DNA from 4 places in the Streptomyces sp. GB4-14 genome. Region 4 is predicted to be linked to each of the others. Evidence: riboswitches for the same ligand, from Rfam matches in the RefSeq annotation. Region 4 holds a riboswitch; each other region holds the start of a gene.
What was found. A riboswitch is a leader RNA that binds a small molecule or an ion and turns the genes downstream of it on or off. The one in region 4 is predicted to bind cyclic di-AMP.
Positions count from the first base shown of each region.

Region 1: it holds a riboswitch for cyclic di-AMP, as region 4 does, so the genes downstream of both, ELQ39_RS07420 (M23 family metallopeptidase) here and ELQ39_RS12810 (transglycosylase SLT domain-containing protein) in region 4, are expected to answer to the same signal.
Region 2: it holds a riboswitch for cyclic di-AMP, as region 4 does, so the genes downstream of both, ELQ39_RS17005 (M23 family metallopeptidase) here and ELQ39_RS12810 (transglycosylase SLT domain-containing protein) in region 4, are expected to answer to the same signal.
Region 3: it holds a riboswitch for cyclic di-AMP, as region 4 does, so the genes downstream of both, ELQ39_RS11910 (C40 family peptidase) here and ELQ39_RS12810 (transglycosylase SLT domain-containing protein) in region 4, are expected to answer to the same signal.

Region 1 is NZ_RZHO01000002.1:1,386,778-1,394,562, forward strand. It holds gene ELQ39_RS07405 (bifunctional acetate--CoA ligase family protein/GNAT family N-acetyltransferase) at 1-648, opposite strand, end outside; gene ELQ39_RS07410 (HPr family phosphocarrier protein) at 826-1,107, shown strand; gene ELQ39_RS07415 (GntR family transcriptional regulator) at 1,244-1,948, opposite strand; gene ELQ39_RS07420 (M23 family metallopeptidase) at 2,149-2,922, opposite strand; cyclic di-AMP (ydaO/yuaA leader) riboswitch at 2,935-3,100, opposite strand; gene ELQ39_RS07425 (M16 family metallopeptidase) at 3,302-4,690, opposite strand; gene ELQ39_RS07430 (M16 family metallopeptidase) at 4,687-6,078, opposite strand; gene ELQ39_RS07435 (DNA gyrase/topoisomerase IV subunit A) at 6,652-7,785, shown strand, end outside.
Region 2 is NZ_RZHO01000002.1:3,415,780-3,423,564, reverse strand. It holds gene ELQ39_RS17010 (PrsW family intramembrane metalloprotease) at 1-1,213, shown strand, start outside; gene ELQ39_RS17005 (M23 family metallopeptidase) at 1,319-2,344, opposite strand; cyclic di-AMP (ydaO/yuaA leader) riboswitch at 2,356-2,513, opposite strand; tRNA gene ELQ39_RS17000 (tRNA-Met) at 2,828-2,901, opposite strand; gene ELQ39_RS16995 (dihydrofolate reductase family protein) at 2,966-4,099, opposite strand; gene ELQ39_RS16990 (response regulator) at 4,187-4,846, opposite strand; gene ELQ39_RS16985 (HAMP domain-containing sensor histidine kinase) at 4,877-5,923, opposite strand; gene ELQ39_RS16980 (DUF3040 domain-containing protein) at 6,317-6,610, shown strand; tRNA gene ELQ39_RS16975 (tRNA-Lys) at 6,708-6,780, opposite strand; gene ELQ39_RS16970 (DEAD/DEAH box helicase) at 6,935-7,785, opposite strand, start outside.
Region 3 is NZ_RZHO01000002.1:2,387,161-2,394,945, forward strand. It holds gene ELQ39_RS11900 (peptidoglycan DD-metalloendopeptidase family protein) at 1-1,030, shown strand, start outside; gene pcrA (DNA helicase PcrA) at 1,104-3,584, opposite strand; cyclic di-AMP (ydaO/yuaA leader) riboswitch at 3,827-3,995, shown strand; gene ELQ39_RS11910 (C40 family peptidase) at 4,003-5,175, shown strand; gene ELQ39_RS11915 (hypothetical protein) at 5,279-5,632, opposite strand; gene ELQ39_RS11920 (C40 family peptidase) at 5,997-7,040, shown strand; gene ELQ39_RS11925 (LuxR C-terminal-related transcriptional regulator) at 7,073-7,785, opposite strand, start outside.
Region 4 is NZ_RZHO01000002.1:2,563,411-2,571,195, reverse strand. It holds gene fahA (fumarylacetoacetase) at 1-256, opposite strand, end outside; gene ELQ39_RS12815 (HAD family hydrolase) at 521-1,393, shown strand; gene ELQ39_RS12810 (transglycosylase SLT domain-containing protein) at 1,357-1,833, opposite strand; cyclic di-AMP (ydaO/yuaA leader) riboswitch at 1,837-1,966, opposite strand; gene ELQ39_RS12805 (polyprenyl synthetase family protein) at 2,535-3,545, shown strand; gene ELQ39_RS12800 (LolA family protein) at 3,802-5,031, shown strand; gene ELQ39_RS12795 (ABC transporter ATP-binding protein) at 5,069-6,049, shown strand; gene ELQ39_RS12790 (ABC transporter permease) at 6,036-6,911, shown strand; gene ELQ39_RS12785 (hypothetical protein) at 6,957-7,541, shown strand; gene ELQ39_RS12780 (flavodoxin family protein) at 7,555-7,785, opposite strand, start outside.

The DNA.
Region 1 (7,785 bases), 1.2 Mb from region 4:
GACCGCGCCGGGCGCGAGGAGCCGCTGCACCGAGCGGGCCTCCGCGCGCTGCTCTCGCGCGTACTGCACGGCCAGGGAGCGGTCGGTGGGTTCCAGGTCGAACTCCAGGCGCACCACGCCGTCCTCGAAGCTGCGCTTCTGGGTGTACCCGGCGTCGGTGAACACCTTGATCATCTTGGTGTTGGCGGGCAGCACCTCGGCGGCGAACCGGCGGATGCCGCGCTCCCGGGCGACTGCGGCGATGTGCTCCAGGAGGGCCGAGGCGACGCCCCGGCCCTGGTGGGCGTCCTGCACCAGGAAGGCGACCTCGGCCTCGTCGGCCTCCGCCCCGGTCGCGGGCCGGCCGCCGGCGCCGATGCGGTCGTAGCGCACGGTGCCGATGAAGTCGTCGCCGACGGTCGCCGCGAGCCCGACCCGGTCCACGAAGTCGTGGTGGGTGAAGCGGTGGACGTCCTTGGCGGACAGCCGGGGGTAGGGCGCGAAGAAGCGGTAGTACTTCGACTCGTCGGACACCTGCTCGTAGAAGCTGACCAGGCGCTCGGCGTCGTCGGCGGTGATGGGGCGGATGCGTGCGGTGCCGCCGTCGCGCAGCACCACGTCGGCCTCCCAGTGGGCGGGGTACTCGTGGCGGTCCGACGAGGTCTGCATGGGCCCCAGAGTACGGCTCGCGTCCGACGGCGGCGCGAGGCAGTCTGTGGTGGACGACCGCCGGGCCGAGGCCGCGGCCCGGCGGCCTCGGGGGGCCGTCCCTGACGCCGCTCCGGGCACGCGTCACGATATGGAAGACTGGTCTAGACAACCCTGAACAGTGAAGGGCAGCAACACATGGCTGAGCGCCGCGTCAACGTCGGCTGGGCCGAGGGTCTCCACGCCCGCCCCGCCTCCATCTTCGTCCGAGCCGCCACGGCCGCAGGCGTCCCGGTGACGATCGCCAAGGCCGGGGGCACCCCCGTCAACGCGGCCTCGATGCTGGCCGTCCTGGGCCTGGGCGCCCAGGGCGGCGAGGAGATCGTCCTCGCCTCCGACGCCGAGGGCGCGGACGCCGCCCTGGACCGTCTGGCGAAGCTGGTCGCCGAGGGCCTCGAGGAACTCCCCGAGACCGTCTGAACCGGAATTCCGCACGCGACGGCCGTGCGACACGGAAAGGCCCGCCCCGATCACCGGGCGGGCCTTTCTCTTCCCCATTTCAGGGCAGCAGAAAAACCCCCCGCGATTTCCGCACTCTTTGTATACGGGAACCGTGTTAATGGCGCAGGCCCGTCATGTTTACGGGATGTTGCGAGTTCCTCACACGGTCCGTGCGGACGGCTCGGTCGGCGCCGGAGCCGAACCGCAGCCGGTGCCCGGCGTCCGCCTGCTCGGTGTGCAGCGCCGTCAGGGTCCGCGCCCGCTCGCCGTCGCCGCGCGCCACGGCGTCCACGATCGCGCCGTGCTCCGCCCAGTACGCGACCGGGTCGGAAGGTCCGTCGACCGCGTACATCCAGGCGATCTTGTGCCTGAGCTGGGTCAGCATCGACGTCAGCGCCGGGCTGCCGGAGGCCTGGGCGAGCGTCTCGTGGAACCAGCCGCCCAGCGAGCGGAGGTCGTCGCTGCTGCCCTGACGTGCGCGTTCCTGCCCCAGCCTGACCAGGCCGCGCAGCACTTTCAGATGGGCGTCGGTGCGCCGCTGCGCGGCCCGGGAGGCGCCCAGGGGCTCCAGGAGCCGGCGCATCTCCAGCAGGTCGGCGGCCTCCTGCTCGGTGGGCTCCGCCACGCACGCGCCCGCGTGCCGACGGGTCACCACGAACCCCTCGGCCTCCAGGGTGCGCAGCGCCTCGCGGACGGGGACGCGGGAGACCCCGTAGCGGCGGGCGAGCAGTTCCTCGGTGAGCCGGCTCCCGCGCTCGTAGACACCGGCGACGATGTCGTCCCGGATCGCCGTGCACACCGAGTGCGCGGGAATACGCATGACCGACCTCCGGCTTAATCCCCGTGAAACGTCGACGATTGACGTCCGTTCGTGACTCTATTGCAATCGACGACAATTTCCGACGGCGGACCGGAATCCATACATAATTTTTGGACAGGGGGCGCCCGCACCGACGGGTTCGGAAACGGCGAAAGCCCCGGCTCGCGGAGAGCCGGGGCCCGAAGGCGGGAGGGTGCGCCTCAGATGTTCACGCCGTGCGACCGGAGGTAGGCGACCGGGTCGAGGTCGGAGCCGTACTCGGCGGACATGCGCGCCTCGAAGTGCAGGTGGGCGCCGGTGACGTTGCCGGTGGCGCCGGACAGGCCGATCTGCTCCCCGGCCGCGACCTCCTGGCCCACCGACACCGCGATCGACGACAGGTGCGCGTACTGGGTGTACGTGCCGTCGTGCATCTTGATGACGACCTGATTGCCGTACGCGCCGCCCCAGCCGGCCTCGACGACCGTGCCGACGCCGACGGAGTGGACGGGCGTGCCGCTCGCTGCGTGGAAGTCGATCCCGGTGTGGCTGCCGGACGACCAGATGGCGCCGCCGCTCTGGTACGCGGTCGACACGTACGAGCCGGGGATCGGGGAGACGAAGGTGTTGAGGCGCTTGCGCTCCGCCTCACGCGCGGCGCGCTCCTTCTCGGCACGGGCCTTCTCGGCCTCCTCGGCCGCGCGCTCACGGGCCGCCTCCTCGGCGGCCTTGCGCGCGGCCTCCTGAGCCGCCACGCGGGCGGCCTCGTGCTGGGCGGCGGCCTGGGCGTCGATGCGGTCGGCGACCACGTCGCCCAGGGTGACGACGGGAGTCAGGCCGGTCTGGGCCGAGGCCGGTTCGGCGGCGAGCGCGGGGGCCGCGAGGGTGCCGACGACGCCGGTGCCCGCGAGGGCCGCGACGCCCGCGGCGCGGGCGGTGCCGCGCTGGACGCGGCTGGGACGACGGTGCTTCCCGGTGGCGCGGGTGAACGCCATGTACAAGCTGGTCCTTTCCTTCCCTCTCGCCTACCGGGTTAGCTGACGGGTTCGGAGCAGGAAGGTCTCCTACGGACCCCCTCGCGACACGCGCGGGCGTCCGATTCACCCCAGGGACTTCATGTGGGTCCCCGGCTCCCCTGGCTCGCGCCGTACGGGGACTCGGCGATGACTGTCCGGTGCCGCGGATGCGGCGCACTGCCCGACGAACAGCCCGCATGAAACTAAGCGGGACGCCTCGCAATCCCCAAACGGTTCCCGGGTTTTGTAGCGCATCCCACACGGCAGACAGGCAACCTCCGCCCCAATTCGGGCATAAGGGAGCCCCGGTGACGTACCCGTCACCGGGGCTCCCGCGCGCGTGCGTCCCGCCGCGGCCCTACTCGGCCGTCACGACGGTGACTTCGCCGATGCCGAGCGCCTCCACGGGCGCCTTGATCTGCGCCGCGTCGCCGACGAGCACGGTCACCAGACGGTCCACCGGGAAGGCGTTCACCACCGCCGCCGTGGCCTCCACGGTGCCGGTCGCCGCCAACTGCCGGTACAGGTCGGCCTGGTAGTGGTCCGGCAGGTGCTGCTCGACCTGGTCGGCCAGCGTGCTCGCGACGGCCGCGGCGGTCTCGTACTTGAGCGGCGCCACGCCCACCAGGTTCTGCACGGCGACGTCCCGCTCCTCGTCGGTGAGGCCCTCGGCGGCCAGCGTGCGCAGCACGGTCCACAGGTCGTCCAGCGCCGGGCCGGTGTTGGGGGTGTCGACCGAGCCGCTGATGGCCAGCATAGACGCGCCCGTGCCGTCAGGGGCCGAGCGGAGCACCTGGCCGAACGCCCGTACGCCGTAGGTGTATCCCTTCTCCTCGCGCAGGACGCGGTCCAGACGGGAGGTCAGGGTGCCGCCGAGGCAGTACGTGCCGAGCACCTGCGCGGGCCACACCCGGTCGTGCCGGTCCGGGCCGGTACGGCCGATCAGCAGCTGCGTCTGCACGGCGCCGGGCCGGTCCACGACGACCACGCGCCCGGTGTCGTCCGCGACCACCGGCGGTACGGGCCGCGGCTGCGCCTGGGAGCCCGTCCAGGCGCCCAGGGTGTCGGCGAGCAGCGCGTCCAGGTCGACGCCGGTGAGGTCGCCGACCACCACGGCGGTCGCCGTGGCCGGGCGGACGTGCTTCTCGTAGAAGCCGCGCACCGCCGCGGAGTCGATGCGCGCGACGGTCTCCTCGGTGCCCTGGCGCGGGCGGGACATGCGCGCGCTCGCCGGGAACAGCTCCTTGGCGAGCTCCTTCGCGGCGCGGCGGGACGGGTTCGCCAGCTCGTGCGGGATCTCGTCGAGGCGGTTGCGGACCAGCCGCTCGATCTCACTGTCGGCGAAGGCGGGCGCGCGCAGGGCGTCGGCGACCAGTCCGAGCCCCTTGGGGAGCCGCGAGGCCGGCACCTCGAGGCTGAGGCGGACGCCGGGGTGGTCGGCGTGCGCGTCGAGGGTGGCGCCACAGCGCTCCAGCTCGGCGGCGAACTCCTCGGCGGAGTGCTTGTCGGTGCCCTCGGAGAAGGCGCGCGCCATGATGGTGGCGACGCCGTCCAGGCCCTCCGGCTCCGCGTCCAGGGGCGCGTCGAGGACCACCTCGACGGCGACGACCTGCTGGCCGGGGCGGTGGCAGCGCAGCACCGTCAGGCCGTTGTCGAGGGCGCCGCGCTCGGGGGCCGGGAAGGCCCAGGGCTTGGCCTCGCCCGCCTGCGGCCGGGGGTGGAACTCCATCGTGGCGAGCTCGGTCACTTCGCCGCCTCCTCGTTCTCGTCGGTGCCGGCTGCGGCGGCTTCGGTGGCTTCGTCGGCTGCGTCGGCTTCGTCACCGGCCGCCGGGGCGACGGGCTCGTAGACGAGCACCGCGCGGTTGTCGGGCCGCAGGCGCGCCTTGGCGACCTCCTGGACCTCCTCGGCCGTCACCTCCAGGACCCGGCTCACGGCGGTCAGGGCGAGCTGCGGGTCGCCGAACAGCACGGCGTAGCGGCACAGTTCGTCGGCGCGGCCGGCGACCGTGCCGAGCCGGTCGAGCCACTCGCGCTCCAGCTGGGCCTGGGCGCGCTCCATCTCCTCGGCGGTGGGGCCCTCCTCGGCGAACCGGGCGAGCTCCTCGTCGATGGCGGCCTCGATCACCGGCACCTCGACGTCGCCCGACGTCTTGACGTCCAGCCAGCCCAGGGACGGCGCCCCGGCCAGCCGCAGCAGGCCGAACCCGGCCGCGACGGCCGTGCGGTCGCGGCGCACCAGGCGGTTGTAGATGCGCGAGGACTCGCCGCCGCCGAGGACGGTGAGCGCCAGGTCGGCCGCGTCGCACGCGCGCGTGCCGTCCTCCGGGAGCCGGTAGGCGGCCATCAGCGCCCGCGCCGGGACCTCCTCCTCGACGACCTCGCGCAGCTCCTCGCCGATGACGTCGGGCAGCGAGCCGTCGCGGGGGGCGGGCTTGCCGTCGTGCGACGGGATGGAGCCGAAGTACTTCTCGATCCAGGCGAGCGTCTGCTCGGGGTCGATGTCGCCGACCACGGACAGCACCGCGTTGTTCGGCGCGTAGTACGTGCGGAAGAACTGGCGGGCGTCCTCCAGGGTCGCCGCGTCCAGGTCCGCCATCGACCCGATCGGGGTGTGGTGGTACGGGTGGCCCTCCGGGTAGGCGAGGGCGGTCAGCTTCTCGAAGGCGGTGCCGTAGGGAACGTTGTCGTAGCGCTGGCGGCGCTCGTTCTTCACGACGTCCCGCTGGTTCTCCATGGACTCCTCGTCCAGGGCGGTCAGCAGGGAGCCCATGCGGTCGGCCTCCAGCCAGAGGGCGAGCTCCAGCTGGTGGGCGGGCATGGTCTCGAAGTAGTTGGTCCGCTCGAAGCTGGTGGTGCCGTTGAGCGAGCCGCCGGCGCCCTGCACCAGTTCGAAGTGGCCGTTGCCCTTCACCTGGGCGGACCCCTGGAACATCAGGTGCTCGAAAAGGTGAGCCAGGCCCGTACGGCCCTTGACCTCGTGCCGTGAGCCCACGTCGTACCAGAGGCACACCGCCGCGACCGGGGTCAGGTGGTCCTCGGAGAGCACCACGCGCAGGCCGTTGGCCAGGCGGTGTTCGGTCGCTGTCAGGCCTCCGGAGCCTGCCTGGGCTGTGGCCGTGTGACCCATGGGCATGTACGTCCCTTCGATCGCGGAGGCGGTCGTCGTCGACACCGCCGTTTCTGCCGGTCCTGCCACTGTATGCAAGCGTGCGGACAGCCGGTGGAGTTCCCGGACCGGGCCGCTACGCCGAGAGCGAGAACCTGGTGGGGCGGGTGGTGTGAGGGGTGCGGGAGGTGAGGGAAGCGCACGACGCGTGACGGGGGGTGTGCGCCGGGTCGCCTCTGGGGTGCGCCGTCGTGCGCCTGGGGTGCGGGCGGGTGGGGGTGTGCGCCGGGGCGCGGAGGGGACGGTGGCGCGCTCGGGCGGGGAGCGGGTCACGCTCACGCGGGGGCCGCGTCGGTCACAGGGGCGACCCCCGTGCGGAGGCGTGGGCGCGGTCGGCGGGGCGCCCCGCAGAGATGTGGACGCGGCCCGCAGGGCGACCCCGCGGAGTGCGCGGCGACGGAGCCGCGTAGCCTGCTCGCGCCGCCGTACCGCGCCGAACCGGGCGGCAGGACCCGGGTCCTGGTCCCGCCCTGTCAGTGCGAAGGTCCACAATGGTCCGCGTCAGATCCCGTCCCACGCTTCAGCAAGGAGCCGGCAGCGATGGCCCGCCGCAGCACGAAGACCCCGCCGCCCGACGACCCGTACGAGGAGAAGATCCTCGACATCGACGTCGTCGACGAGATGCAGGGCTCCTTCCTCGAGTACGCGTACTCGGTCATCTACTCCCGGGCCCTGCCCGACGCGCGTGACGGTCTCAAGCCGGTGCACCGCCGCATCGTCTACCAGATGAACGAGATGGGCCTGCGGCCCGAGCGCGGCTACGTCAAGTGCGCGCGCGTGGTGGGCGAGGTGATGGGAAAGCTGCACCCGCACGGCGACGCGTCGATCTACGACGCCCTGGTCCGCATGGCACAGCCGTTCTCCATGCGCCTGCCCCTGGTGGACGGCCACGGCAACTTCGGCTCGCTGGGCAACGACGACCCGCCGGCCGCCATGCGGTACACCGAGTGCCGCATGGCCGAGGCCACGAGTCTGATGACCGAGTCCATCGACGAGGACACGGTCGACTTCGCGCCCAACTACGACGGCCAGGAGCAGGAACCGGTCGCCCTGCCCGCCGCGTTCCCCAACCTCCTGGTGAACGGCGCCTCGGGCATCGCCGTCGGCATGGCCACCAACATGCCGCCGCACAACCTGCGTGAGGTCGTCGCCGCCGCGCGGCACCTGATCCGGCACCCCAACGCCGACCTCGACGCCCTGATGAAGCACGTCCCGGGCCCCGACCTGCCCACCGGCGGCCGGATCGTCGGCCTCAACGGCATCCGGGACGCGTACGAGACCGGCCGTGGCACGTTCAAGATCCGCGCGACGGTGACCGTCGAGGACGTGACGGCGCGCCGCAAGGGCCTGGTCGTCACCGAGCTGCCGTTCACGGTCGGCCCGGAGAAGGTGATCGCCAAGATCAAGGACCTGGTGGGCTCCAAGAAGCTCCAGGGCATCGCCGACGTCAAGGACCTCACCGACCGCGAGCACGGCCTGCGCCTGGTCATCGAGGTCAAGAACGGCTTCGTGCCGGAGGCCGTGCTGGAGCAGCTGTACAAGCTGACGCCGATGGAGGAGTCCTTCGGCATCAACAACGTGGCGCTGGTGGACGGCCAGCCCCTCACCCTCGGCCTCAAGGAGCTGCTCGAGGTCTACCTCGACCACCGCTTCACCGTGGTGCGCCGCCGCTCG
Region 2 (7,785 bases), 850 kb from region 4:
GCTGGCCCTGTCCGGTCTGGTGATCCTCGCGCTGGTGCGGGAGCAGACGGGCACGCAGGGCTTCCTGGTGGGTCTGGGACTGGCCGTGCTGCCGGTGCCCCTGCTGCTCGCGGCGTTCCGCTGGCTGGGGCGGGTGGAGCCGGTCCCCTGGCGGAACCTGCTGTTCGCCTTCGCCTGGGGGGCGTGCGCGGCGGCGCTGATCGCGATCGTGGCGAACAGCTTCGCCACCCGGTGGATAGCGACGACCACCGCCGACCCGGCCGGCGCCGACACCCTGGGCGCGACGGTCATAGCGCCGGTCGTGGAGGAGACGGCGAAGGCTGCGGCGGTGCTGCTGCTCTTCCTGTTCCGCAGACGCGACTTCCACGGGATCCTCGACGGCGTGGTGGCGGCCGGGTTCACCGCGACCGGTTTCGCGTTCACCGAGAACGTCCTTTACCTGGGCAACGCCTTCGGCACCGACCAGCTCACCGGCGGCAGCGGCATCGCCTCGGTCACCGCGGCGACCTTCTTCGTCCGCGTCGTCATGTCGCCCTTCGCGCACCCCCTGTTCACCGTGCTCACCGGACTCGGCTTCGGCGCGGCCGCCCTGACCGCCGACCGCCGGCGGGTGCGGCGCGTCCTCCTCCCCCTCGCCGGGCTGCTCCTCGCGATGGGCATGCACGCTCTGTGGAACGGCTCCACCACGCTCGGCCGGTTCGGCTTCATCGCGGTGTACGGGGCGTTCATGGTGCCGACGTTCGGGCTGCTGACCTGGCTGGTGGTGTGGACGCGGCAGCGGGAGCTGCGGACCGTGCGCACGGAGCTGCCCGCGTACGTGGTGGCGGGCTGGCTGCGTCCGGCGGAGCCGTTCGCGCTGGGCTCGATGCGGGCGCGGCGCCTCGCCCGGAAGGCGGCCCGTGAGCACGGGGGCAGGCCGGCCGCGCGGGCGGTCGCCCAGTACGAGGCGTACGCGACCCAGCTGGCGTTCCTGCGGCACCGGGGCCGCGCGGGGAAGGCCGGGGCGGACTTCGCGACGCGGGAGCGGGAGCTGCTGCTGGAGCTGTGGCACCGGCGCGCCGCGGCCCGGCCGGCGCTGGAGCACGCGGCCCGGCTCACGGCGCCCCCGGTGCCGTACGGCGCGGGGTGGGCGTACGGGCCCGTCCCGGCGGCGTGGCCCGCGCAGGGCCGGCCGCCGTATCCGGCGTACGGAGAGAACCCCTACCGCCGCTGAGAAGGTCCCGGACATGCGGAACCGGCAGCCCTGACGTCGGGGGGTCGTCGTCGGGGCTGCCGGCGTTCACGGCGTCGGCGGCCGGGAGACGGCCGCCGGGGTGGTTCAGACGGAGAGGCCCTTGCCGGCCAGCCAGGCGGCCGGGTCGACGCCGCCGGAGGTGCCGGCGGGGTGGACCTCGAGGTGGAGATGGGCGCCGGTCACGTTGCCGGTCGCGCCGACACGGCCGATCACGTCGCCGGTGTTGACCTTCTGGCCGACGCTGACGTTGATCGACGACTGGTGGGCGTACCAGACCTCGGTGCCGTCGTCGAGGGTGAGCACGGTCTTGTAGCCGTACGAGCCGTCCCAGCCCGCGGAGGTGATCGTGCCGGTGTGGACCGCCTTGATCAGGGTGCCGGTGGGCGCGGCGAAGTCGAGGCCGGTGTGGTAGCCGGAGGACCAGTAGGCGCCGGCCTGACCGAAGGTCGAGGTGATGGTGTACGAGGAGGTCGGCAGCGCGTACTGCTTGGCCAGCTCGGCGAGACGCTCGGCCTCGGCCTTCTTCGCGGCCTCCTCCTCCGCCTTCTTCTTGGCGGCCTCGGCCTTCTCCTTGGCCTCCTTCTCCGCCTTGGCGGCGGCCTCGGCGGCCTCCTTCTCGGCGGCGGCGAGGGCGGCGGCCTGCGCCTTGCTCTGCGCCTGGCCCTGCTGCTGCTCGACCTGGGCCATGATGCGGGCGCGCAGCGCCTCGCCGGCTCCGGCGCCCTCCTCCGTGCCGGTGTCGGCGGCGGCCATCCGGCCGATGTCGCTGAGGGGGGTGCTGGAGCCCTTCGGGGTTTCCTCGTCGGAGATGAGGGAACCCACGTTGGGAAGGTCGGGCATGGAGATGGAGACAGGCGGCTTGCCGGTCTGGGCGCTGGCCATGCCGCCGGCGCCGACGGCGGCTATGACGCCGACACCGAGGACGGTGGAGCTGCGGGCGAGTCCGCCTCCGCGCTGCTTGGCGACGCGGTGCCGGCCGCGCACGGGGCGCACGGACTCCGCGGTGGGGTTCCACTCCTCGAAGGGGCCCTCGTCGGCGCCGGGGGCGCCGTAGGCGAAGGTGTCGCTCGGCTTGAACGGGGCCTCGGGGGCAGGCGGGTTGGACGCCACGTGGGCGCGCTCCTTTCCTTCCTTCTCGCCTACCGGGTTAGCTGACGGGTTCGGAGCAGGAAGGTCTCCTACGCGCGTATACGAACCGTGCTTCCACGGCGGTATCCGCCCGATTCACCCCATGGTGGTGGTTCCCCGGTTCCCTTGCGGGATTCGGCGCGTGCGCACGGAGCCGCCTTCTGTGACGGCTGGGACGACCGCGCTGCGTTATCGAACGTTAATAGACGCGGGGTCCGGATTCCAAGCCGTTCCTCTTGATCGTTAACGATTTCCGCGCGGACTTAAGTGCCATGAGGGGGCGAAAACGGGCGAGTTGACTGCACCGTTGACGACCCGTCGAACCTGACGGTGCGTCAGTTGTTATGCGCTGCGGCGCCGTTCCCTCACTGTGCGTGAGAAGCGGGGTGCAGGCGGGGAACGGGCGTCGTCGTGGAGAAACACCGAGGGCCGGAACCCTTTCGGATTCCGGCCCTCGGCCTTCAGTAGCGGGGACAGGATTTGAACCTGCGACCTCTGGGTTATGAGCCCAGCGAGCTACCGAGCTGCTCCACCCCGCGTCGGTAAACACCAGTGTACGGCATCCACGGGGCCCGATGCACACCACTTCCCCCGCGGGCGCGATCAGCCGCCCAGCAGGTGCGCGTTCGGCGCCTTCGCGCGCTGCTCGAAGTCCGGCAGCACCAGCACCGTGGCGCCCCCGTCCGTCAGTACGGCGCTGCCGTCGGCGTCCGTCACGAAGGTGTCCGGCTCCCGCCAGGCCGTGACCACCCTGCGCACCCCCGCGTCCAGGATCAGCCGTGCGCAGGGCGCCGGCCGGGACGCGCGGCGGGCGCACGGTTCCAGGCTGGAGTAGACGGTGGCGCCGGCCAGCCGCGGGTCGGTGGGGTCGGCCTTGGCGAGCGCGGCCTCCTCCGCGTGCACCACCGGGTCGTCGCCCTCCCGGGAATGGCCCCGCGCCAGCTCGGTGCCGTCGGCGGCGACCACGACCGCGCCGACGCTGAACGCGGTCCCGGAGGGCGGGCACTGCGCGGCCAGGTCGCAGGCGAGGGCGAGCCAGTGGCGGTCGGCGGCGGACGGCAGCGCTCCGGTGCCGGGCGCGGTGGGCTCGTAGCGCATCAGGACGACGTCGCCGAGGGGCCGGGTCTCGACCAGGCGCAGCCGCCCGCCCTGGTAGGAGCCGGGGCCGAACAGGCGTGGGGCGTCCGGGTCGCCGACGAACAGCGGGGCGAGGACGAGCTGGAGCTCGTCGGCGAGGCCCTGGGTCGTCAGCTGGGTGTGGATCCGCCCGCCGCCCTCCACCATCAGCCGCCGTACCCCGCGCACGTCGTGCAGGTGCTCCAGCAGCCGCCGCCAGTCCAGGGCGTCGCCGAGCGGCACGACGTCCGCGGCGATGCCCAGGGCGCGGGCCCGTTCGGCGCCCTTGCCGGTGGTGTACAGGACCTTCTCGCCGCCGGTGTGCCAGAAGCGGGCCGCCGGGTCCAGGTCGCCGGAGCCGCTCACCGTGACCTTCAGCGGGTACTCCGGCAGGCCGTCGGCGACCCGGCCGGCGCGGCGCTCGGGCGAGTTGACCAGCAGCCGGGGGTTGTCGGCGCGGATCGTGCCGGCGCCGACCAGGATGGCGTCCACGGACGCCCGTACCTCGTCGACCCGGTCGAAGTCGGCCGGGCTCGACAGCAGCAGCCGCTCCGGGCCGGTGTCGTCCAGGTAGCCGTCGAGGGAGACGGCGGCGGACAGCAGGACGTACGGGTACGGCATCGGCGGGCTCTCCCGGGTTGCGGGCGGCGGCGGGACCGCTGCGCGGTCCGGCTCCAGTCTGGCAACCCGTGCGGCCGGGGGCGGAGGTCAGGGCTCGATCAGACCGACCCGGATGGCGTACCGGGTGAGCTCCAGGCGGTCCTTCAGGCCCAGCTTGGCGAGCAGATTGGCACGGTGCCGCTCCACCGTCTTGGGGCTGATCACCAGCATGTCCGCGATCTGCTGCGAGGTGTGGCCCTCGGCGACGAGCTTGAGGATCTGCTCCTCGCGGTCGGTGATGGCCTTCGCCGGCAGGGTCCGCCCCTCGCGCGCGAGGTCGAGGTAGTTGTGGATGAGGGCGTTGACCGCCCCCGGGTAGAGGAAGGGCTCGCCCCGCATGGTGGCGTGGCAGGCCTGCACGAGGTCCTGGTCGGCGACCGACTTGAGGACGTAGCCGGAGGCCCCGGCGGCCAGCGCCTCGAAGAAGAACTGCTCGTTGTCGTACATGGTCAGCACCAGGATCCGGGTCTCCGGCAGCGTGCGGGAGAGCTCACGGGCCGCCTGCAGACCGGTCAGGCGCGGCATGGCGATGTCGAGGATGGCCAGGTCGGGGCGGTGCTCCCGGGCCAGTTCGAGGGCTTCCGCGCCGTCGGCGGCCTCCGCGACCACGGTCAGGTCCGGTTCGCCGTCCAGGATGAGACGGACCCCCCGGCGGACCAGCGCGTGGTCGTCGGCGAGGAGGATGCGGGTGCGGGAGGCGTCTGTCATGGTTCAGCGTTTCCGGTCGGGGGACGTCGGTCACGGGGGCGGCGCGTGCGCCGGCGCGGAGCGGCGCACGACGGCCGGGGTGGTCGAGGGGACGGACTTCCGTACGGGCCGCACGGGGACGAGGACGTGCGCGGGGAAACGCGCGGGGACGGGCACGGCGAGCCGCAGCTCGGTGCCGCCGCCCGCGCGGGGCTCCACGGTCAGCTCGGCCCCCACCAGCAGCGCCCGCTCCCGCATGCCGCGGATGCCGGCGCCCTCGTCGGCGCCGCCGATGCCGCGGCCGTCGTCGCGGACCCGCAGCTCGACCCCGCCGGGCGTGCGGCGCAGGGCCAGCTCGGCGCGGCGCGCCCCCGCGTGCCGCGCGATGTTGGTGAGGCCCTCCTGGGCGACCCGGTAGAGCACCAGCTCCGACTCGCGGTCCAGCTCGGGCAGGTCGGGGCCGAGGCAGTGCTGGACGGTCAGCCCGGGACCGCCGAACTCGGTGGCGAGCGCCTTGAGAGCACTGGTCAGGCCCAGCTCGTCCAGCACACCGGGACGCAGCCGGCGGGCGATCCGCCGGATCTCCTCCAGCGAGGCGCGGGTGGTCTCCTGCACCTGGCGCAGCTCGTCGCCGAGCTCCGCCGGTGCGTGGTCGGCGGCCCGCTTGAGCTGCAGCAGCACGGCGGTCAGCGACTGGCCCACCTCGTCGTGCAGCTCGCGGGCGATACGGCGGCGCTCCGCCTCCTGCGCGGACAGGGCCCGCGCACTGCTGGTGGCCCGCTCGTCCTCCAGCCGGTCCAGCATCGTGTTGTACGTGGTGATCAGCTCGGCGATCTCGCCGCGCCCGCCGACCACGGTCCGGTGTCCCGGGCGGAGCAGGTCGGTGGTGTTCATGGCGCGGGTGAGGCGCTGCAGCGGGGCGAGTCCGACGCGCAGCAGCAGGGCGTTGGCGACGAGCATGGCGGCCAGTCCCACGGTGAGCACGGCGGCCTCGGTGAGCAGCACCGGCGTGGACACGGTGACGGGTCCGAGGAGCAGGGCGGTGGCGACGATCAGCACGACGGCGTTCAGCAGGAAGATGCGCCAGAACAGAGGCACCCGGTGCCGCCTCCTCGCCGTCGGTCCGCTCATGGTCCCGACGGCCCGCGGCCGGGGGCGCGGCGCGGGCCGTCACCGTCCAGCCTCCGCCCCTGACCGGGGCCGCGCCATCGGTGACAGTCCCCATTTTCCCGGCGTGGGCGGACCCCGGCCCACGGTCCCGTGCGTACCGCTCCCCCAGCGAGCTGGGGGGCGCGACGGATGGCCCCGGCCGTGCGCCCCGGGCGAGGCTGGAGGCACCGTACCGGGCGGGTGACGACCTCGGCACACGGGCAAACTCCTGGGTGTCCGGCCCTGGTTGGCGGCACGCCGGCGGTTCGCGCACGTCCCGGTGCCCGGAGCGACGGCCGTCGACGGTGTGACCGGGCGGCCACCCCCTGGGAAGGAGGAGCCGTGCCCCAGTCCGACGACGACCGCCTGGTCGATCTCGCGGCCCGACTCGAGCACGAGGACCCCCGTTTCGTCCGCTCCCTCGCCACCGGCCGCCCGACCCGGCCGCGCGAGTACCGGCGGACCGGTGCCTGGTGGGTGCTGATCGTGGGGCTGGGGATGCTGGTCGCGGGCATCGTCGTCCCCGACGGGCTGCTGATCGCGGCCGGCCTGGTGGCCAGCGGCATCGGCGTGCAGCTCCTCGACCCCTATCGGCGTCCGGACGAGGACGACGCCCGGCGCCCGTCACCCCGCTGACCCGCCCCTTCCGGAGAACGCGAACGGCGCTCGCGCCGGCCTGACCGGTGCGAGCGCCGCTGCGCGCGTCGGGGGTGGCTCCCCCTCCCGCGGGAGGTAGGCCCTGTGGGACTCGAACCCACAACCAATGGATTAAAAGTCCACTGCTCTGCCAATTGAGCTAAGGGCCCCTGGCGATGTTGCCTCCCCGAGCATAGCCGGACGTGGCCGGGGAGCCGATCGGGTATCGGGCAGGCGCGTGGCGGCCGGAGGGGGCACACATGCGCGAGGGCCCGCGCGACGCGTGTCGCGCGGGCCCTCGGCGGTCACTTCGGTGAGGCGGTGTCAGCCGTTGCGCTTCCAGCGCGGCTTGTCCTCGCGGCGCTGGAACGAGCCGCCGCCGCGGTGGTCGTCACGACGGCCGTACGGGCGGTCGTGGCCGCCGGAGCGGAAGCCCGGGCGGTCGCCCTGACGGTCGCGGTTGAACGGGCGGTCGCTGCCCCGGTGGCCGGGACGGTCGTCACGGCGGAAGCCGCCGCGGTCGCCGCCGTCACGGCGCTCGAAGGACCGACCACCGCGGTCGCCACGGTCGTCACGGCGCTCGAAGGAACGCCCGCCACGGTCACCGCGGTCGTCACGGCGGAACCCACCGCGGTCACCGCGGTCGTCACGGCGGTCGTCACGGCGGAAGCCTCCACGGTCACCGCGGTCGTCACGGCGGAAGCCGCCACGGTCACCGCGGTCGTCACGGCGGAAGCCGCCACGGTCACCGCGGTCGTCACGACGCTCGAAGGACCGACCACCGCGGTCACCGCGGTCGTCACGGCGGTCGTCGCGACGGAAGCCGCCACGGTCGCCACGGTCGTCACGGCGGAAGCCGCCCCGGTCGTCACGGCGCTCGAAGGAACGCCCGCCTCGGTCACCACGGTCGTCACGGCGGAAGCCTCCACGGTCACCACGGTCGCCGGCCCGGTCGTCACGGCGGAAGCCGCCGCGGTCGTCCCGGTCGTCCCGCCGCTCACGCCGCTCGTACGGCGCCGAGGCCGCCGGGCGCTCGACGCGCTCGGTCCGCTCGACGTCCTGCGCGGTCGGCTGCTCCGGCAGCGTCACCTCGGCCTCGGCCACCACGGCGGCCGCCTCGGCGATCACGGCCTGCGGGTCCTCGCCCCGCTCACGCGCGGCACGGGCCAGCAGCC
Region 3 (7,785 bases), 180 kb from region 4:
GCCCGCGCCGGACGCGCAGTACGGCGGAGAGCCGTACGAGCAGGAGAACTTCGCGGCACACGAGGACTTCGCGGCACAACAGGACTTCGGCCAGGAGAACTTCTCCCAGGAGTCCTACCAGCAGGACGCGCCCGACCAGCCGTACGCGGAGGACGACTACCGCGGGGAGCCCGGTCCGGACGAACCCGGCGCCGGTGAACCGGCCGACACCGGCGAACTGCCCGCCGTCTCCCTCCTCGACGAGCAGGAGGAGGTCGCCCCCGCACCGCGCGCCGCCTCCCGCTCCGGGTCCCGCTCCCGCCGCCGCACCCCGCCCAAGCGCTCCGCGCTGCTGACCGTGGCCGTGCCCTCGGCGTGTGTGATGGGGGTCGCCGGCATCGCGGCCGCCTCGGTGGGCGATCTGTCCGAGGAGGGCGGCCAGGAGGCGCGGACGACCGCCGCGGACGCCCAGCCGGTCCAGCCGTCCGCCGCCAACGTCAAGCTGGACACCCAGCTCGAGAGCCTCGCCGCCGGCGCCGACGACTTCGCCGACCGGGCCAGCCGCGCCCAGGGCCGCATCGACCTCAAGGCCCAGCAGGAGCTCGAGCGCAGGCGGGCGGCCGAGGAGGCGGCCCGCAAGGAGCGGCTCCGCCCGAAGTTCGCGCTCCCGGTGGCCCAGCACGGACTCAGCGCCTACTACGGCCAGTCCGGCATCAACTGGATGTCCCTCCACACCGGCATCGACTTCCCCGTCTCGTACGGCACGCCCGTGCTGGCGGCGACCGACGGCACGGTGCGCACGCAGTACAACTCCGCCTACGGCAACATGCTGATCGTGACGGCGATGGACGGCACGGAGACGTGGTACTGCCACCTCTCCAGTTACCAGGTACCCTCCGGCGCGACCGTCAAGGCCGGCGACCAGATCGCGTTCTCCGGGAACTCCGGCAACTCGACCGGCCCGCACCTTCACTTCGAGGTCCGCCCCGGCGGCGGCTCGTCGATCGACCCCCTCGCCTGGTTCCGCAGCCACGGCCTGGAACCCACGTAGGCCGGCCCGAGCTCCGGTGCCCGTCGCGGCACCGGAGCGAACCCCGGCCCACGACGGGCCCCCGCATGTACGTCTAGAGCTTCTCCACCGGCGCGTACCGCAGCAGCAGGCGCTTGGGCTTCTCGTCGCCGAAGTCGATCGTCGCCTCGGCGTTCGCCCCCGTGCCCTTCACCGCGACGACCGTGCCCAGGCCGAACTGGTCGTGCGTGACCCGGTCCCCGACCGCCAGCGACACCACGGGCTTCTCCGAAGTACGCCGGGTGGCGAAGCCGGACGCGCCCGACGCGGACGAGCGGGAGCGGGTCGACGACAGCGACGCCGCCACCCCGGACGCCGGCCCGGAGGACATCGGCGCGCTCCCCCCGGTCCGCTTCCACTCCAGGTGCGTGGCCGGGATTTCCTCCAGGAACCGCGAGGGCGGGTTGTACGACGGCTGGCCCCAGGCGCTGCGCATCACCGACCGCGTGAGGTAGAGCCGCTCGCGGGCGCGCGTGATGCCGACGTACGCCAGGCGGCGCTCCTCCTCCAGCTCCTTGGTCTGGCCGAGGGCGCGCATGTGCGGGAAGACGCCGTCCTCCATGCCGGTGAGGAAGACGACCGGGAACTCCAGACCCTTGGCGGTGTGGAGGGTCATCAGCGTGATGACGCCGTCGCCGTCCTCCTCGTCGGGGATCTGGTCGGAGTCGGCGACCAGGGCGACCTGCTCGAGGAAGTCTGCCAGCGTGCCGGTCTCGCCCTCGCCGCGCTCCTGCTCGAACTCCAGGGCGACGGCCGCGAGTTCCTGCAGGTTCTCGATGCGGGTCTCGTCCTGCGGATCGGTGGACGCCTGCAACTCGGCGAGGTAGCCGGTGCGTTCGAGGATGGCTTCGAGGACCGTCGCCGGCCCCGCCCCCGACTCGACGACCGTACGGAGGTCCTCCATCAGCGTGTTGAACCGCTTGACCGCGTTCGCCGACCGGGCGGCCATGCCGTACGCCTCGTCGACGCGGCGCAGCGCCTGCGGGAAGCTGATCTTCTCCCGCTGGGCGAGCGCGTCGATCATGGCCTCGGCGCGGTCGCCGATGCCGCGCTTGGGGACGTTGAGGATGCGGCGCAGCGGCACCGAGTCCTCCGGGTTGGCCAGCACCCGCAGGTAGGCCAGAACGTCCCGGACCTCCTTGCGCTCGTAGAAGCGGACGCCGCCGACGACCTTGTACGGCAGGCCGACGCGGATGAAGATCTCCTCGAAGACACGGGACTGTGCGTTGGTGCGGTAGAAGACGGCGACGTCGCCGGCCTTGGCCTCGCCCGCGTCCGTGAGGCGGTCTATCTCGTCGGCGACGAACTGCGCCTCGTCGTGCTCCGTGTCGGCGACGTAGCCGGTGATGAGCGCGCCGGTGCCGGCGTTGGTCCACAGGTTCTTCGGGCGGCGGGACTCGTTGCGCTCGATGACGGCGTTGGCGGCGGACAGGATCGTCTGCGTGGAGCGGTAGTTCTGCTCCAGCAGGATCGTCGTCGCGTCCGGGTAGTCCTCCTCGAACTGGAGGATGTTGCGGATCGTCGCGCCGCGGAAGGCATAGATGGACTGGTCGGCGTCACCCACCACGCACAGCTCGGCGGGCGGCACCTCGGCCTCCGGCGGGACGTCGACGGGGTGCTCCGAGGCGCCCCCGACCAGCTCGCGCACCAGGGCGTACTGGGCGTGGTTGGTGTCCTGGTACTCGTCGACCAGGACGTGCCGGAAGCGGCGGCGGTAGTGCTCGGCGACGTCGGGGAAGGCGCGGAGCAGATTGACCGTCGTCATGATCAGGTCGTCGAAGTCCAGCGCGTTCGCCTCGCGCAGGCGCGACTGGTACAGCGCGTAGGCCTGGGCGAGGGTCTTCTCGAACCCGTCCGTGGCCTGCGCGGCGAAGTCCTCCTCGTCGATCAGCTCGTTCTTCAGGTTGCTGATCTTGGCGCTGAAGGACTTCGGCGGGAAGCGCTTGGGGTCGAGGTCCAGGTCGCGGCAGACGAGGGCCATCAGGCGCTTGGAGTCGGCGGCGTCGTAGATCGAGAAGGACGAGGTGAAGCCGAGCTTCTTGGACTCGCGGCGCAGGATGCGGACGCACGCGCTGTGGAAGGTCATGACCCACATCGCGTTCGCCCGGGGGCCGACGAGCTGTTCGACGCGCTCCTTCATCTCGCCCGCGGCCTTGTTGGTGAAGGTGATCGCGAGGATCTGGCCCGGGTGGACGTCCCGCTCGGCGAGCAGGTAGGCGATGCGATGGGTGAGCACGCGGGTCTTGCCGGACCCGGCTCCCGCGACGATGAGCAGGGGGGAGCCGGAGTGCACGACCGCGGCGCGCTGGTTGTCGTTCAGCCCCTCCAGCAGCGCGGCGGAGTCGATCACCGGGCGGGGGGCGCCGTCCCGGTAGTAGGAGTCCCGCTCCGGGGGCACGTCGAACTTCCCGCCGAACAGGTCGTCCGGCAGGGGCTCCGGGGCGTGCTCGTCCTCGGGCGGCGGCGGGGGCTCGTCCGCCGGGCCGCGCTGGGCCTGGAGGTCCGCCAGGAAGCTGTCGTCAAAGAGGCTGCTCATCGCTCTCCGAGTCTAGGGCGCTCCACCGACAACCCGGGGCCGCCCCGGAAACATCCCCCGGCCCTTCCCGGGGGCGCCGGGGCGGGCACCCTCCACGGTCACCGACTCACCCTGCGTGACATCCACGGGAAGGTCACGAAAATGTATCGGGCATATCACCCATCAACCTTCACAAGGGCCACACCAGTTGGCTACCGTGCGGTCCGGGCCGCTCGTCCCCCGCCGGCGAACCTCGCCGGACCGTGCGGCCCCCGCCGAGTCCGTCACTGTCCGCCGTGGCAGCCGGATCCGGGGACCCACCGAGACCTGGGGTGAATCGGCCCACTCTTCGGAGCAGGCCGTAGGGCAACCCTTCCAGCCACTCGCCCGAACCCGACAGCTAACCCGGTAGGCGGAGCACTGGAAGGAGTCGCCTCCCTTGGCGTCGCACCGCAAGTCGCGCACCCCGGGCACGCGCGTGGCAGGCATACGCACCCCGGCCCTCGCCACGGCCGCGCTCACCTCCGTGGCCCTGCTCTCCCAGACCGCCGACGCCGCTCCGGGCGAGGACCGGCCGAGCCTGGAGGAGGTCGAGAAGAAGGTCGGCGACCTCTACCGCCAGGCCGAGTCGGCGACCGAGAAGTACAACGCGGCCAAGGAGCAGACCACCAAGCAGCGCAAGCGCGTCGACACCCTCCTCGACGACGTGGCGCAGCGCACGCAGAAGCTGAACGAGGCACGGGCCGAGCTGGGCTCGTACGCGGCCGCCCAGTACCGCACCGGCGCGGGCCTGCCCGACACCGCGACGTTCCTGCTCGCGGAGACCCCGCAGGACATCTTCGACCAGCGTCAGGTGCTGGACCGGATGACCGGCCGCCAGAAGGCGGCGGTGGACGACTACGTCACCCGGCAGACCGAGACCATGAAGAAGCGGCAGGAGGCCACCGAGAGCCTCCGCACGCTCACCGAGACGCAGGGCGACCTGAAGACGGCCAAGGCCACCGTCCAGAAGAAGCTCGCCGACGCGCGCGAACTCCTGTCGAAGCTGACCGCCGAGGAGAAGGCGCGGCTCGCCGCGATCGAGAGGCGCAAGCAGGAGGAGGCCGCCCGCAAGGCCGCGGAGCTGGCCCGGCAGCAGGCGGAGCAGGAGCAGGCCCGCGAGGAGGCCGCGCAGCAGGGCGGCGGCGCCTCGGAGGGCTCCGAGGCCGGGTCCACGGGCTCGACCGGGACCCCGCCGGCCGCCTCGTCGTACGGCACCAAGGCCGAGAAGGCCCTCGCCTTCGCCCGCGCGCAGATCGGCAAGCCGTACGTCTGGGGCGCGACCGGCCCCGGCTCCTACGACTGCTCGGGGCTGACCCAGGCCGCCTGGAAGGCCGCCGGCGTCTCCCTGCCGCGCACCACGTACGACCAGGTGAACGCGGGCACCACCGTCCCGGTGTCCCAGGCCCAACCCGGTGACCTCGTCTTCTTCTACGACGACGTCACCCACGTGGGCATCTACATCGGCAACGGCATGATGATCCACGCCCCGAAGCCGGGCACGTACGTCCGCGAGGAGTCGGTCTACTACGACGGCGACTCCGCGATCCACAGCATCGTCCGCCCGGCCTGACGGACCCCTCGACGCGCGGACACGAAACCGCCGGCCGGCCCTGTGACGGCTCGGCCGGCGGTCTCGCGTCGACGGCGGGGGCCCGGCGTTCCGGGGCGGGGGCTCAGGTCCAGAGGACCGCGATGAAGATGTTCGCCACGGTCAGCAGACCGACCAGGCCGAAGACGCCCTTGTCCACCTTCTCCTCGTCCCGCTTCACGTAGACCAGGCCGAGGATCACGATCAGCAGCGCCAGCTTCACGCCGATCTTGATGTTGTCCACGGAGTGGTCCTGGGCCTGGTTGAGACCCACCAGGATCACGCCGGTGACCAGCATCGTCAGCGCGCCGTGCAGCATCGCGGGGACGAAGCGGGCGGTGCCCGCGCCCATCGCCTTCATCTGGGTGAGGAAACCGCCGAGCAGCGACGCGATGCCGATGATGTGCAGACCGACGAAGATGTGGATGAGTACGTCCATGAGGCCGGAGCCTAGCCAGGGGCGTCCCATAGCATTCCGCCGCCCTCATCCTTCCCGCCTTCACCACATCGGTCATCACCCTGAGTGAGAGCGAGCCGCGGTGTGCGGCACTACGGTCACTTACGGTCACCCGGCGGTCCGTGGGCAACAGTTCCGCACAACCCGTGTCCCGCTCCGCGCGGCCGGGCCTAGCGTCCTGCCCCAGGTGACCGGCTCCGCATCGCCGCTCGGGCCAGGAGCGGCGGCCGGACACCTCCGCCGAGGAAAGGGTCCGGCGGCGGACGGCTCCCCTGTCACCCCGCCGCCGGACCGCCGGGCAGTCGTCCGGCCACGGCGGGCGTCGGTGGGAAGGACGGCTTCGAGGGTGGCAGCGCACCGCAGGTCACGGCAGCACACGGTGGGCGGCACCACGGCCCGTGCGGCCGCCACCGTGGTCCTCGCGGGAGCGGCCGCCGCGGCCGGCTTCGACGGAGCGGGACACGCGGCTCCGCGGCCGACGCCACCCGGCGCCGACGTCAGCCGCCTGTACCGCGAGGCCGAGGTCGCCACCGAGAAGTACAACGGCGCGAAGGAGAAGGCGGATTCGGCGCGGCAGCGGCTGCGCGACCTCCAGGACGAGACGGCCCGCGCCCAGGCACGGCTCAACAAGGCCCGGGAGGCGTTGGGCACGGTCGCGGCGGCGCAGTACCGCGCCGGCGGCCTCGACCCCGCCCTGCGGCTGATGCTGTCCGACGACCCCGACGCCTACCTCGACGGCGCGGCCCTCGCCGAACGCGCCGGCAGCCGCCACCACGCCGAACTGGGCCGGGTGCGCGCCCGGCTCCGGGAGATCGAGAAGCTGCGCGGCGCGGCCCGCGTCGAGGTGAAGACGCTCACCACCCGCCGGGCCGAACTCGAGCGTCACAAGAGGACGGTCACCGAGAAGCTGTCCGCCGCCCGCCAGGCGCTGTCGCGGATGTCACCCGAGGAGCGCGTCCGGATCACCGGCGGCTCCGGCCGCGCCGCCCGCTCGGCCGGCGGTACGGTCCGGGACGCCGCCGCCCTGTCGCAGGCGCCGAATGCGCGCGCCGCGCAGGCCGTCGCCTACGCCCACCAGAAGCTCGGCAGCCCTTACGTGTGGGGCGCGACCGGCCCCGACGCCTTCGACTGCTCGGGCCTCGTGCTGGCCGCGTACCGCTCCGCCGGCGTCTCCCTGCCGCGCACGACGTACGCGCAGATCGACGCGGGCCGCCGGGTCTCCCGCTCCGAACTTCTCCCCGGAGACCTGGTGTTCTTCTACTCGGGCATCAGCCACGTCGGCCTCTACATCGGCAACGGGCAGATGATCCACGCCCCGAACCCCTCGGCCCCGGTCCGCGTGGCCCCCGTCGACCAGATGCCGTTCGCGGGGGCGACACGCGTGGTGTGACCGGGCACAGCCGGCCGGGCGGTTCGGGCGGCTCAGACGAGCCGCCGCGCCGTCGCCCAGCGGGTCAGCTCATGGCGGTTGGACAGCTGCAGCTTGCGCAGCACCGCGGAGACGTGCGACTCCACCGTCTTCACCGAGATGAACAGCTGCTTGGCGATCTCCTTGTACGCGTAGCCCCGGGCGATCAGCCGCAGCACCTCCCGCTCGCGCTGGGTGAGGCGGTCCAGGTCCTCGTCCACCGGCGGGGCGTCCGTCGACGCGAAGGCGTCCAGCACGAACCCGGCCAGCCGCGGCGAGAACACCGCGTCGTTCTCCTGCACCCGGAAGATCGAGTCGATCAGGTCGGCACCCGTGATCGTCTTGGTGACGTAGCCGCGCGCCCCGGCCCGGATGACGCCGATGACGTCCTCCGCCGCGTCCGACACGGACAGCGCGAGGAAACGCACCGGCCGCTCCGGGTCGCCCATCAACGGCGTGCAGCGCCGCAGCACCTCCACACCGCCGCCCCCGGGCAGGTGCACGTCGAGCAGCACCACCTCGGGCCGGGTCGCGGTGATGACCGTGACCGCCTGGTCGACGTCGGCGGCCTCGCCGACCACCTCGACGCCGGTCTGCTCGGTCTGCCCGATCTCCGCCTGGACCCCCGTACGGAACATGCGGTGGTCGTCGACGAGGACCACGCGCACATGGCGCCGCCCGGTGCCGCCGGCCGGCTCCGCGGTCCCGTCCGCCGGTGCCGCTTCCG
Region 4 (7,785 bases):
TCACCCACGCGGTGAGCGCGCGGCGCACGTCCGACCAGGCCGTACGGCCCGCCGCCAGCAGCGGGTTGAGGGTGGGGCGCGCGAGCAGGGAGGCGTAGGGGGAGCCCAGGGCGTGTGCCGCCGCGCCGGCGTCGAGGACGTGGTCGCCCAGCCGGACGCCCACGGTGCGCTCCGTCGAACCGGGGAGCGAGAAGACGCCGTACGGCAGGTTGTGCGGGCCGAAGGGGTCGCCCTCGGGGACATCGAAGGGGGGCATCGGGTGCTGCCTCGCTTTCGTGTGCGCGGGTGGGCCACGTGTCCGTGGCCGTGCCACACGTTACGGGGTCGTGTCCCGGCGGGCTCCTGATATGAGGGACGACTCCCGGTGCCGGGGTCCGGCGGAGCGCACCGTGTTCCGGTCAAAAGGGAAAACAGTTCTCAACCGGTCGCGATGCGGCGGCACAAGAAGGCAAATCGCACCCAATGCGAGGGCATACGGGCGCGGTGAATCGGACGGTCCTCTTGTCCGTATTCTCTGATCATGGCCGCACCCACCGATTGTTCTCTCATCGCCACCGACCTGGACGGGACGCTGCTGCGCGGTGACGACACCCTCTCCGACCGCTCCCTCGCCGCCCTCGCCGGGGCCGAGCGGGCCGGTGCCCGGCACCTGGTGGTGACGGGCCGGCCGGCCCCCAGGGTGCGGTCGCTGCTCGACGACCTCGGCTGCACGGGGCTCGCGGTGTGCGGACAGGGCGCCCAGGTGTACGACGCCGCCGCGCGGCGGATGCTGTGGTCGGTCCGGCTGGACCGGGAACTGGCGGAGACCGCGCTCGGCAAGATCGAGGCCGAGGTGGGGGAGGTGTACGCCGCGGTCGACCAGGACGGGGTCGACGGGCTGACGCTGATCGAGCCGGGCTACCGGATGCCGCACCCGACGCTGCCGTCGGTGCGGGTGGAGCGGCGCGACGACCTGTGGGCGCGGCCGATCAGCAAGGTGCTGCTGCGCCACCCGGAGCTGACGGACGACGCGCTGGCGGTGGCGGCGCGGTCCGTGATCGGCTCGCTGGCCACGGTCACCATGTCGGGGCCTGGCACGGTGGAGCTCCAGCCGTGCGGGGTCACCAAGGCGACCGGTCTTGCGCTGGCCGCCGAGCATCTGGGGCTGCGCCCCGAGGACACGGTGGCCTTCGGGGACATGCCGAACGACGTCCCCATGTTCCGGTGGGCGGGCCACGGCGTCGCGATGGCCAACGCGCACCCCGAGCTGAAGGCGGTGGCCGACGAGGTCACCCTGTCGAACGAGGACGACGGCGTGGCCGTCGTCCTCGAGCGACTGTTCGGGCAGACGGCCGGGCTCGGCCGTCAGAGGTCGGCTCAGTACGCGCCGAAGACGTTGTCGATCGAGCCGTAGCGGTCGGCGGCGTAGTTGCAGGCCGCGGCGATGTTGGCGACCGGGTCGAACGGGTCGAAGGCGGTGCCGGGCACGTGGTACGCCTGGAAGGTCGGGTCGATGACCTGGAGCAGGCCCTTCGACGGGGTGCCCTTCGCGGCGTTGGAGTCCCACAGGTTGATGGCGGCCGGGTTGCCGGACGACTCCCGCATGATGTTGCGGTGGATGGAGTCGTAGGAGCCGGGGATGCCGTTCTGCGCCATGACGTCCAGCGCCTCGCGGATCCAGCCGTCGAGGTTGTCCGGGTACACGGTCGTGGAGGCGGCGGTCGTGGCCTGGGCCGAGGGGGCCGCGGAGGCGCTGGTGGCGCCGAACAGCGGCAGCGCGACCACGGCGACGCCGGTGCCGGCGACGGCGAGGGTGCGGACGAGACGGCGGCGCGACGAAGCGATGACGGGCATGTCTGGGTTCCTCTCCTACGCCTGCGAGGTGAGCTGTCGGGTTCGGGCGGGAGAGTGCCCGGCCGTGCCCCTGCGGGCATGGCTTCACCCCGAGCCGTCCCGGCGCGGTGTACCGGTACGGCGACTTACCTGGGTCCCCCGCTCCTGCCGTGCGTGAGTTGGTCGTCGGGTGTGATGCGGGTGGCGGCAGGACTCGGCGTCCACCCGGCAGGCCCGGAACGTATGCGAGGGCACATGTCGGGAACAAGTGCGACGATCACGCAAGGCACCGTTTGATCTTGAGATGGGCGGTTTTGCGTGCTTGATCCTTTGCGGTCGCCAAGCGTCAACTCCGTTGCGTGGAGCGGGGTGACGGGCGTGTGCGAGGGTGTCCCGAGGGCAGCCCGGCGCGTGACCCACTTCACGGGACGGCGACCGTGAGCGCATTCGCGACCAAGAGGAATTCGCCCACCAATGGCGGCAAATCGGACTCAGGGGTGGGGCAGGATGGTTCACGGGTCGCCGTGTCCGGGAAGGCGAGGTATGTCCGTTGTTATCAGCCGATCAAAAACACTCCGCTTCTGATCCCGTATCGCCCTGCTTGTGACCCCGGGCCCTGGCGGTGATCGAAACCTGACCGGATACGCTGACTCGAGTGGTGGCAGCGACCTATCGACAAACCGTGTAACCGCCAGCAGACACCAGCAGACAGGAGACCCCTCGTGACCGTCGTCGGGCCGTTCGGGCTGAGCGTGCGGGACCAGGCTCTGGAAGCCGATGTCCAGGCCGGATTGACGGCTGTCGAGGAAGGGCTGCTCGAAGCCACCAAGAGCGAGGTGCCGTTCATCACGGAGGCCGCCCAGCACCTGGTGCGGGCCGGCGGCAAGCGGTTCCGTCCGCTGCTCGTCATGCTCGCCGCCCGGTTCGGCGACCCCTACGCGCCCGGCATCGTGCCGTCGGCCGTCGTGGTGGAGCTCACCCACCTGGCCACGCTGTACCACGACGACGTGATGGACGAGGCCGAGGTGCGGCGTGGGGTCGCGAGCGCGAACGCCCGCTGGGGCAACTCGGTCGCCGTGCTCACCGGCGACTTCCTCTTCGCCCGCGCCTCCCACATCCTGGCCGACCTCGGCCCCGAGGCCGTGCGGGTGCAGGCCGAGGCGTTCGAGCGACTGGTCACCGGCCAGATCCTGGAGACCGCGGGCCCGCAGGACGGCCGCGACCCGGTCGACCACTACCTGGACGTCCTCGGCGGCAAGACCGGCTCCCTGGTCGCCGTCTCCTGCCGGTTCGGCGCGATGATGTCCGGCGCGGACGACACCGTCGTCGACGTCCTCACCCAGTACGGCGAGCGGCTCGGCGTCGCCTTCCAGCTCGCCGACGACGTCCTCGACATCGCCTCCGACTCCCACGAGTCCGGCAAGACTCCCGGCACCGACCTGCGCGAGGGCATCGCCACCCTCCCCGTGCTGCGGCTGCGCGAGCGGGCGGCACGGCTCGGCCTCGCCGAGGATCTCGCCCTGTGCGAGCTGCTCGACTCCGACCTCACCGACGACGCCCGGCACGCCGAGGCGCTGCGCCTGCTGCGCGCCCACCCCGCGCTCGGCCAGGCCCGCCGGGACACCGTGCGCTACGCCGAGGAGGCGCGCGCCGCCCTCGCCCCGCTGCCCGACGGCCCCGCCAAGTCGGCGCTCGTCGAGCTGTGCGACGCCGTGGTGCACCGGGCCGGCTGACGCTCCGGCAGCCGTCCCCGTACGCCTCCAGGACCCGGGCGACCCCTACGGGGCGGGTGAGGCGCCGTCCTCCCGTGTCATACCGCAGCAGTACGCACAGGTGAGCCCGCGGTCTGACGATTCCGTCCCGCCGTTCTGGTCAGATGGAACACGACGGACAACACCACTTCTCACCGGTTCGGGTGAGAATGGCGGCCCGGGCCGAACGGGTGCGAGAACACGGGACGGAAGCCGCCGCCGACCACGGAGGGCACACATGGCACCGAACGAGACCGACGACACGACGACCGCGGGGGAGGTCGAGGAGCCGCGCGCCGGGCGCCGCAAGGCCGCGCGGTACGTGGTCCCCGTCACCGTGATGGGCGTGGCGGCCGCGACGATCGGACTCGTCCCGGCGCTCGCCGACTCGGGTGACCCCGACCTGCCGGACGTCACCGCCGCGCAGCTCATCGAGAAGATCGCGCAGTCGGACGTGGAGCGGCTGTCCGGCACCGTGAAGATCACCACCGACCTCGGGCTGCCGGACCTCGGCGGGCTGGAGAGCGGCCTGCTGTCCGGCGCGGCGGGCGGCGAGGACGGCGAGGGCGGTTCCTCCGCCGACCCGTCCGGCCGGCTGACCGAGCTGGCGTCCGGCACGCACACCCTGCGCGTCGCCGTCGACGGCCCGGACCGGCAGAAGCTGTCCCTGCTGGAGAACGCCGCCGAGTACAGCCTCATCCACAACGGCAAGGACGTCTGGGGCTACGACAGCGCGTCCAACGAGGTCTACCACACCACCGTCGACGAGGCGGACGCCGAGGAGCGGAGCGCGCAGCAGCCTCCGGCCACTCCGAAGGACTTCGCGGAGGAGGCGCTGAAGGCGGTGGACGACACCACGTCCGTGAAGGTCGACGGCACCGCCCAGGTGGCCGGCCGCGACGCCTACCGGCTGGTGGTCGAGCCCAAGCAGTCCGGCTCCACCGTCGGCGCCGTCAGCATCGCCGTGGACAGCGAGACGGGCATGCCGCTGAAGTTCACGCTCACCCCGTCGAGCGGCGGCTCGGCCGTCGTGGACGTCGGCTTCACCAAGGTGAGCTTCGACCGTCCCGACGCCTCCACGTTCGCGTTCACCCCGCCCAAGGGCGCCAAGGTGACCGAGGACACCGAACAGGACCGCGGCCACGGTGACTTCGGCGGGAAGCCGGAGCGGGGCCCGAAGTCCGAGGAGGACCTCGCCAAGGGCTTCGACGGGCTGCGGATGCTCGGCGAGGGCTGGAACAGCATCGCCACCTTCGACACCGGCGCCGGTGCAGGCCTGCCGACGGAGGAGGCCGGCGACCTCGGCGGCTTCCTCGGCTCGCTCGGCGACCAGGTCAAGGGCGACTTCGGCAAGGGCACCGTGTTCAGCACGCGCCTGGTCAACGCCCTCATCACCGAGGACGGCAAGGTCTATGTGGGTACGGTCACCAAGGACGCGCTGGTGAAGGCGGCCGAGGCGGGGAAGTAGCTCCCCGGACCCACGGCCCAGGGGAACGGGGGAGCCGATGGACGGGACGTCCGCCACGGAGCAGACACGCGAGGGGCGGTCCACGGGTGACGCCGTCGTCGTCACCCGCGGGCTGACCAAGCGTTACCGCGGCGGACAGCTCGCCGTGGACGACCTGAACCTGACCGTCCCGGCGGGCAGCGTCTTCGGTTTCCTCGGCCCCAACGGCTCCGGCAAGACCACCACCATCCGCATGCTGATGGGCCTGATCGAGCCGACCTCCGGGACGGCGCACGTGCTGGGGCGCCCCATGCCCCGCTCCGCGCGCGCCGTCCTGCCGCACGTCGGCGCCCTCATCGAGGGCCCTGCCCTCTACGGCTTCCTCTCCGGCCGCGACAATCTCCTCCGGTACGACGCGGCCGACCCCACCGCCGACCCCCGCACCCGCACCTCCCGCGTCGCCGCCGCCCTGGACCGGGTGGGCCTCACGACCGCGTCCGGCAAGAAGGCACGGGCGTACTCCCTCGGCATGAAGCAGCGCCTCGGCCTGGCCGCCGCCCTGCTGCGGCCCCGCCGGCTGCTGGTGCTGGACGAGCCGACCAACGGCCTCGACCCGCAGGGGATGCGGGAGATCCGCGCGCTCGTCCGTGAACTCGCCACCGACGGCACGACCGTCTTCCTCTCCTCCCACCTGCTCGACGAGATCGAGCAGGTCTGCACGCACGTCGCGGTGATGGCGCGGGGCCGGCTGATCACGCAGGGGCCGGTCGCCGAGCTGGCGGCGGGCGCCCGGGGCCGGCTGCTCGTGACCACACCGGATGCGTCGGACGCGGCCCGGGTGCTGAAGGAGCAGGGCCTCGCCGACGTCGTGGCGGACGGCGGCCGGGTGAGCGCCGAGCCGCCCGCACGGGACCTCGCCGAGGTCAACGCCGCCCTGGTCGCGGCGGGTGTGCGGGTGCGCGGCTTCGGGGTCGAACGGGCTTCGCTGGAGGATGTGTTCGTGGCGCTGACGGGGGAGGGGTTCGATGTCGCGGGCTGAGACGGTGAGCGCGTCGGTCCAGCCGCGTCCGCTGTGGACCCTCGGCCTGTTCCGCGACGAACTGCGCACCACTTTCCGCCGCTGGCGCACGCTCGCCCTGCTGGGCGTGCTGGCCGCCGTGCCGGTGCTGGTCGGGACCGCCGTGCGGATCGAGACCGGCGACGGCTCGTCCGGGGGCGGAGGCGGGGGAGGACCCGCGTTCGTCTCGCAGATCACCAACAACGGCCTGTTCCTGGTCTTCACGGCGCTCGCCGCGACCCTGCCGTTCTTCCTGCCCATGGCGGTCGGCGTGGTCGCGGGTGACGGCGTGGCCGGCGAGGCGGGCTCCGGCACCCTGCGCTACCTGCTGGTGGCCCCTGCCGGCCGCACCCGCCTGCTGCTCACCAAGTACGCGACGGTCATGGTGTTCTGCCTGGCCGCCACCCTGGTGGTGGCCGTCTCGGCGCTGGCCGTCGGCGCGCTGCTGTTCCCGCTCGGCGACCTCACCACCATCTCGGGCACCCGCATCACCTTCGGCGAAGGTCTGGTCCGCGCCCTGCTGATCGCCCTGGTCGTCGCCGCGTCCCTGCTCGGGGTGGCCGCGCTCGGCCTGTTCGTGTCCACCCTCACCGACAGCGGCATCGCGGCGATGGCCACCACGGTCGGGCTGCTCATCACCGTCCAGATCCTCGACCAGATCCCCCAGCTGCACGTCCTGCACCCGTACCTGTTCTCGCACCACTGGCTGTCCTTCGCCGACCTGATGCGTGAGCCGGTCCACTGGGAGGACCTGACGAAGAACCTCGGCCTCCAGGTCCTCTACGCCGCCGTCTTCGGCTCGGCGGCCTGGGCCCGGTTCACGACGAGGGACGTCACGGCTTAGGAAATGCCTGGCCCGGGCGGGCCGGGACGTGTGACGGTTCGGTCCATGGGCAATTCACGGGCGTATCCGGTCCTGCGGACCACGGACGCGGGCGAGGCGTTTCGGCAGGCCAGGCGATTGTGCGCGCTGCTGAGGAATGTCGAGGACAAGGTGTGGCTGTTCGCCGAACCGGCCACGGTCCGTGAGGTGCGGGACATCGCCGCGATCGCTCCCGGACTGCCCTTCGACTATGCGCGGAGCCGGACCGACCCGGCGACGGGTGACTACCTCCGGTTCGACCTCGACGTGACGGCACTGGATGACGCGTCACTGACGGAACACCTGCCGCTGACCTTCTCGGAGTACGTCGGGAGGGAGCGCGTCGAGGCCGGGATCCTGGCCGCGCTGGGCGACGGAATGGTTTCCGTCGAGTGGCACGGCCGCTGGCCGGACGACTCGGACGCGGACTGGCCCTCGAAGTACGACGGGATCCAGGTCGTGTTCCACGGTGACGAAGCCCAGACGGGCGACTGGACGGAGGAGCACACCGTCTTCGTCCATGTGACCAAGTGGGGAGACCTGCCCCTCGCCCAGGAGCTCGCCGCCCACATCGGCAGCGAGGTCCTGGGCGAGGCACAGCTCGGCTGGTGAGACGGCGCCGGCGTCAGCCCGCCTCGTACGGGAAGCGGGCGAGCGGCGCGTCCTGCGCGAAGAACGTCTTGGCCCGCGCCAGCGCCCGCGTGTCCGTGAGCACGTCCCCCGGCTTGCTGCCGTTCCCGAGCAGAACCCCGCCGAACCGCATGCCCATGTACGCGGCCGAATTGTTGAGCGTGCCGACCAGGGGGTCGGCCACCTCGGGCTCCTCGTGTGCGAGCGCGGTGACGCCCCACAGCGT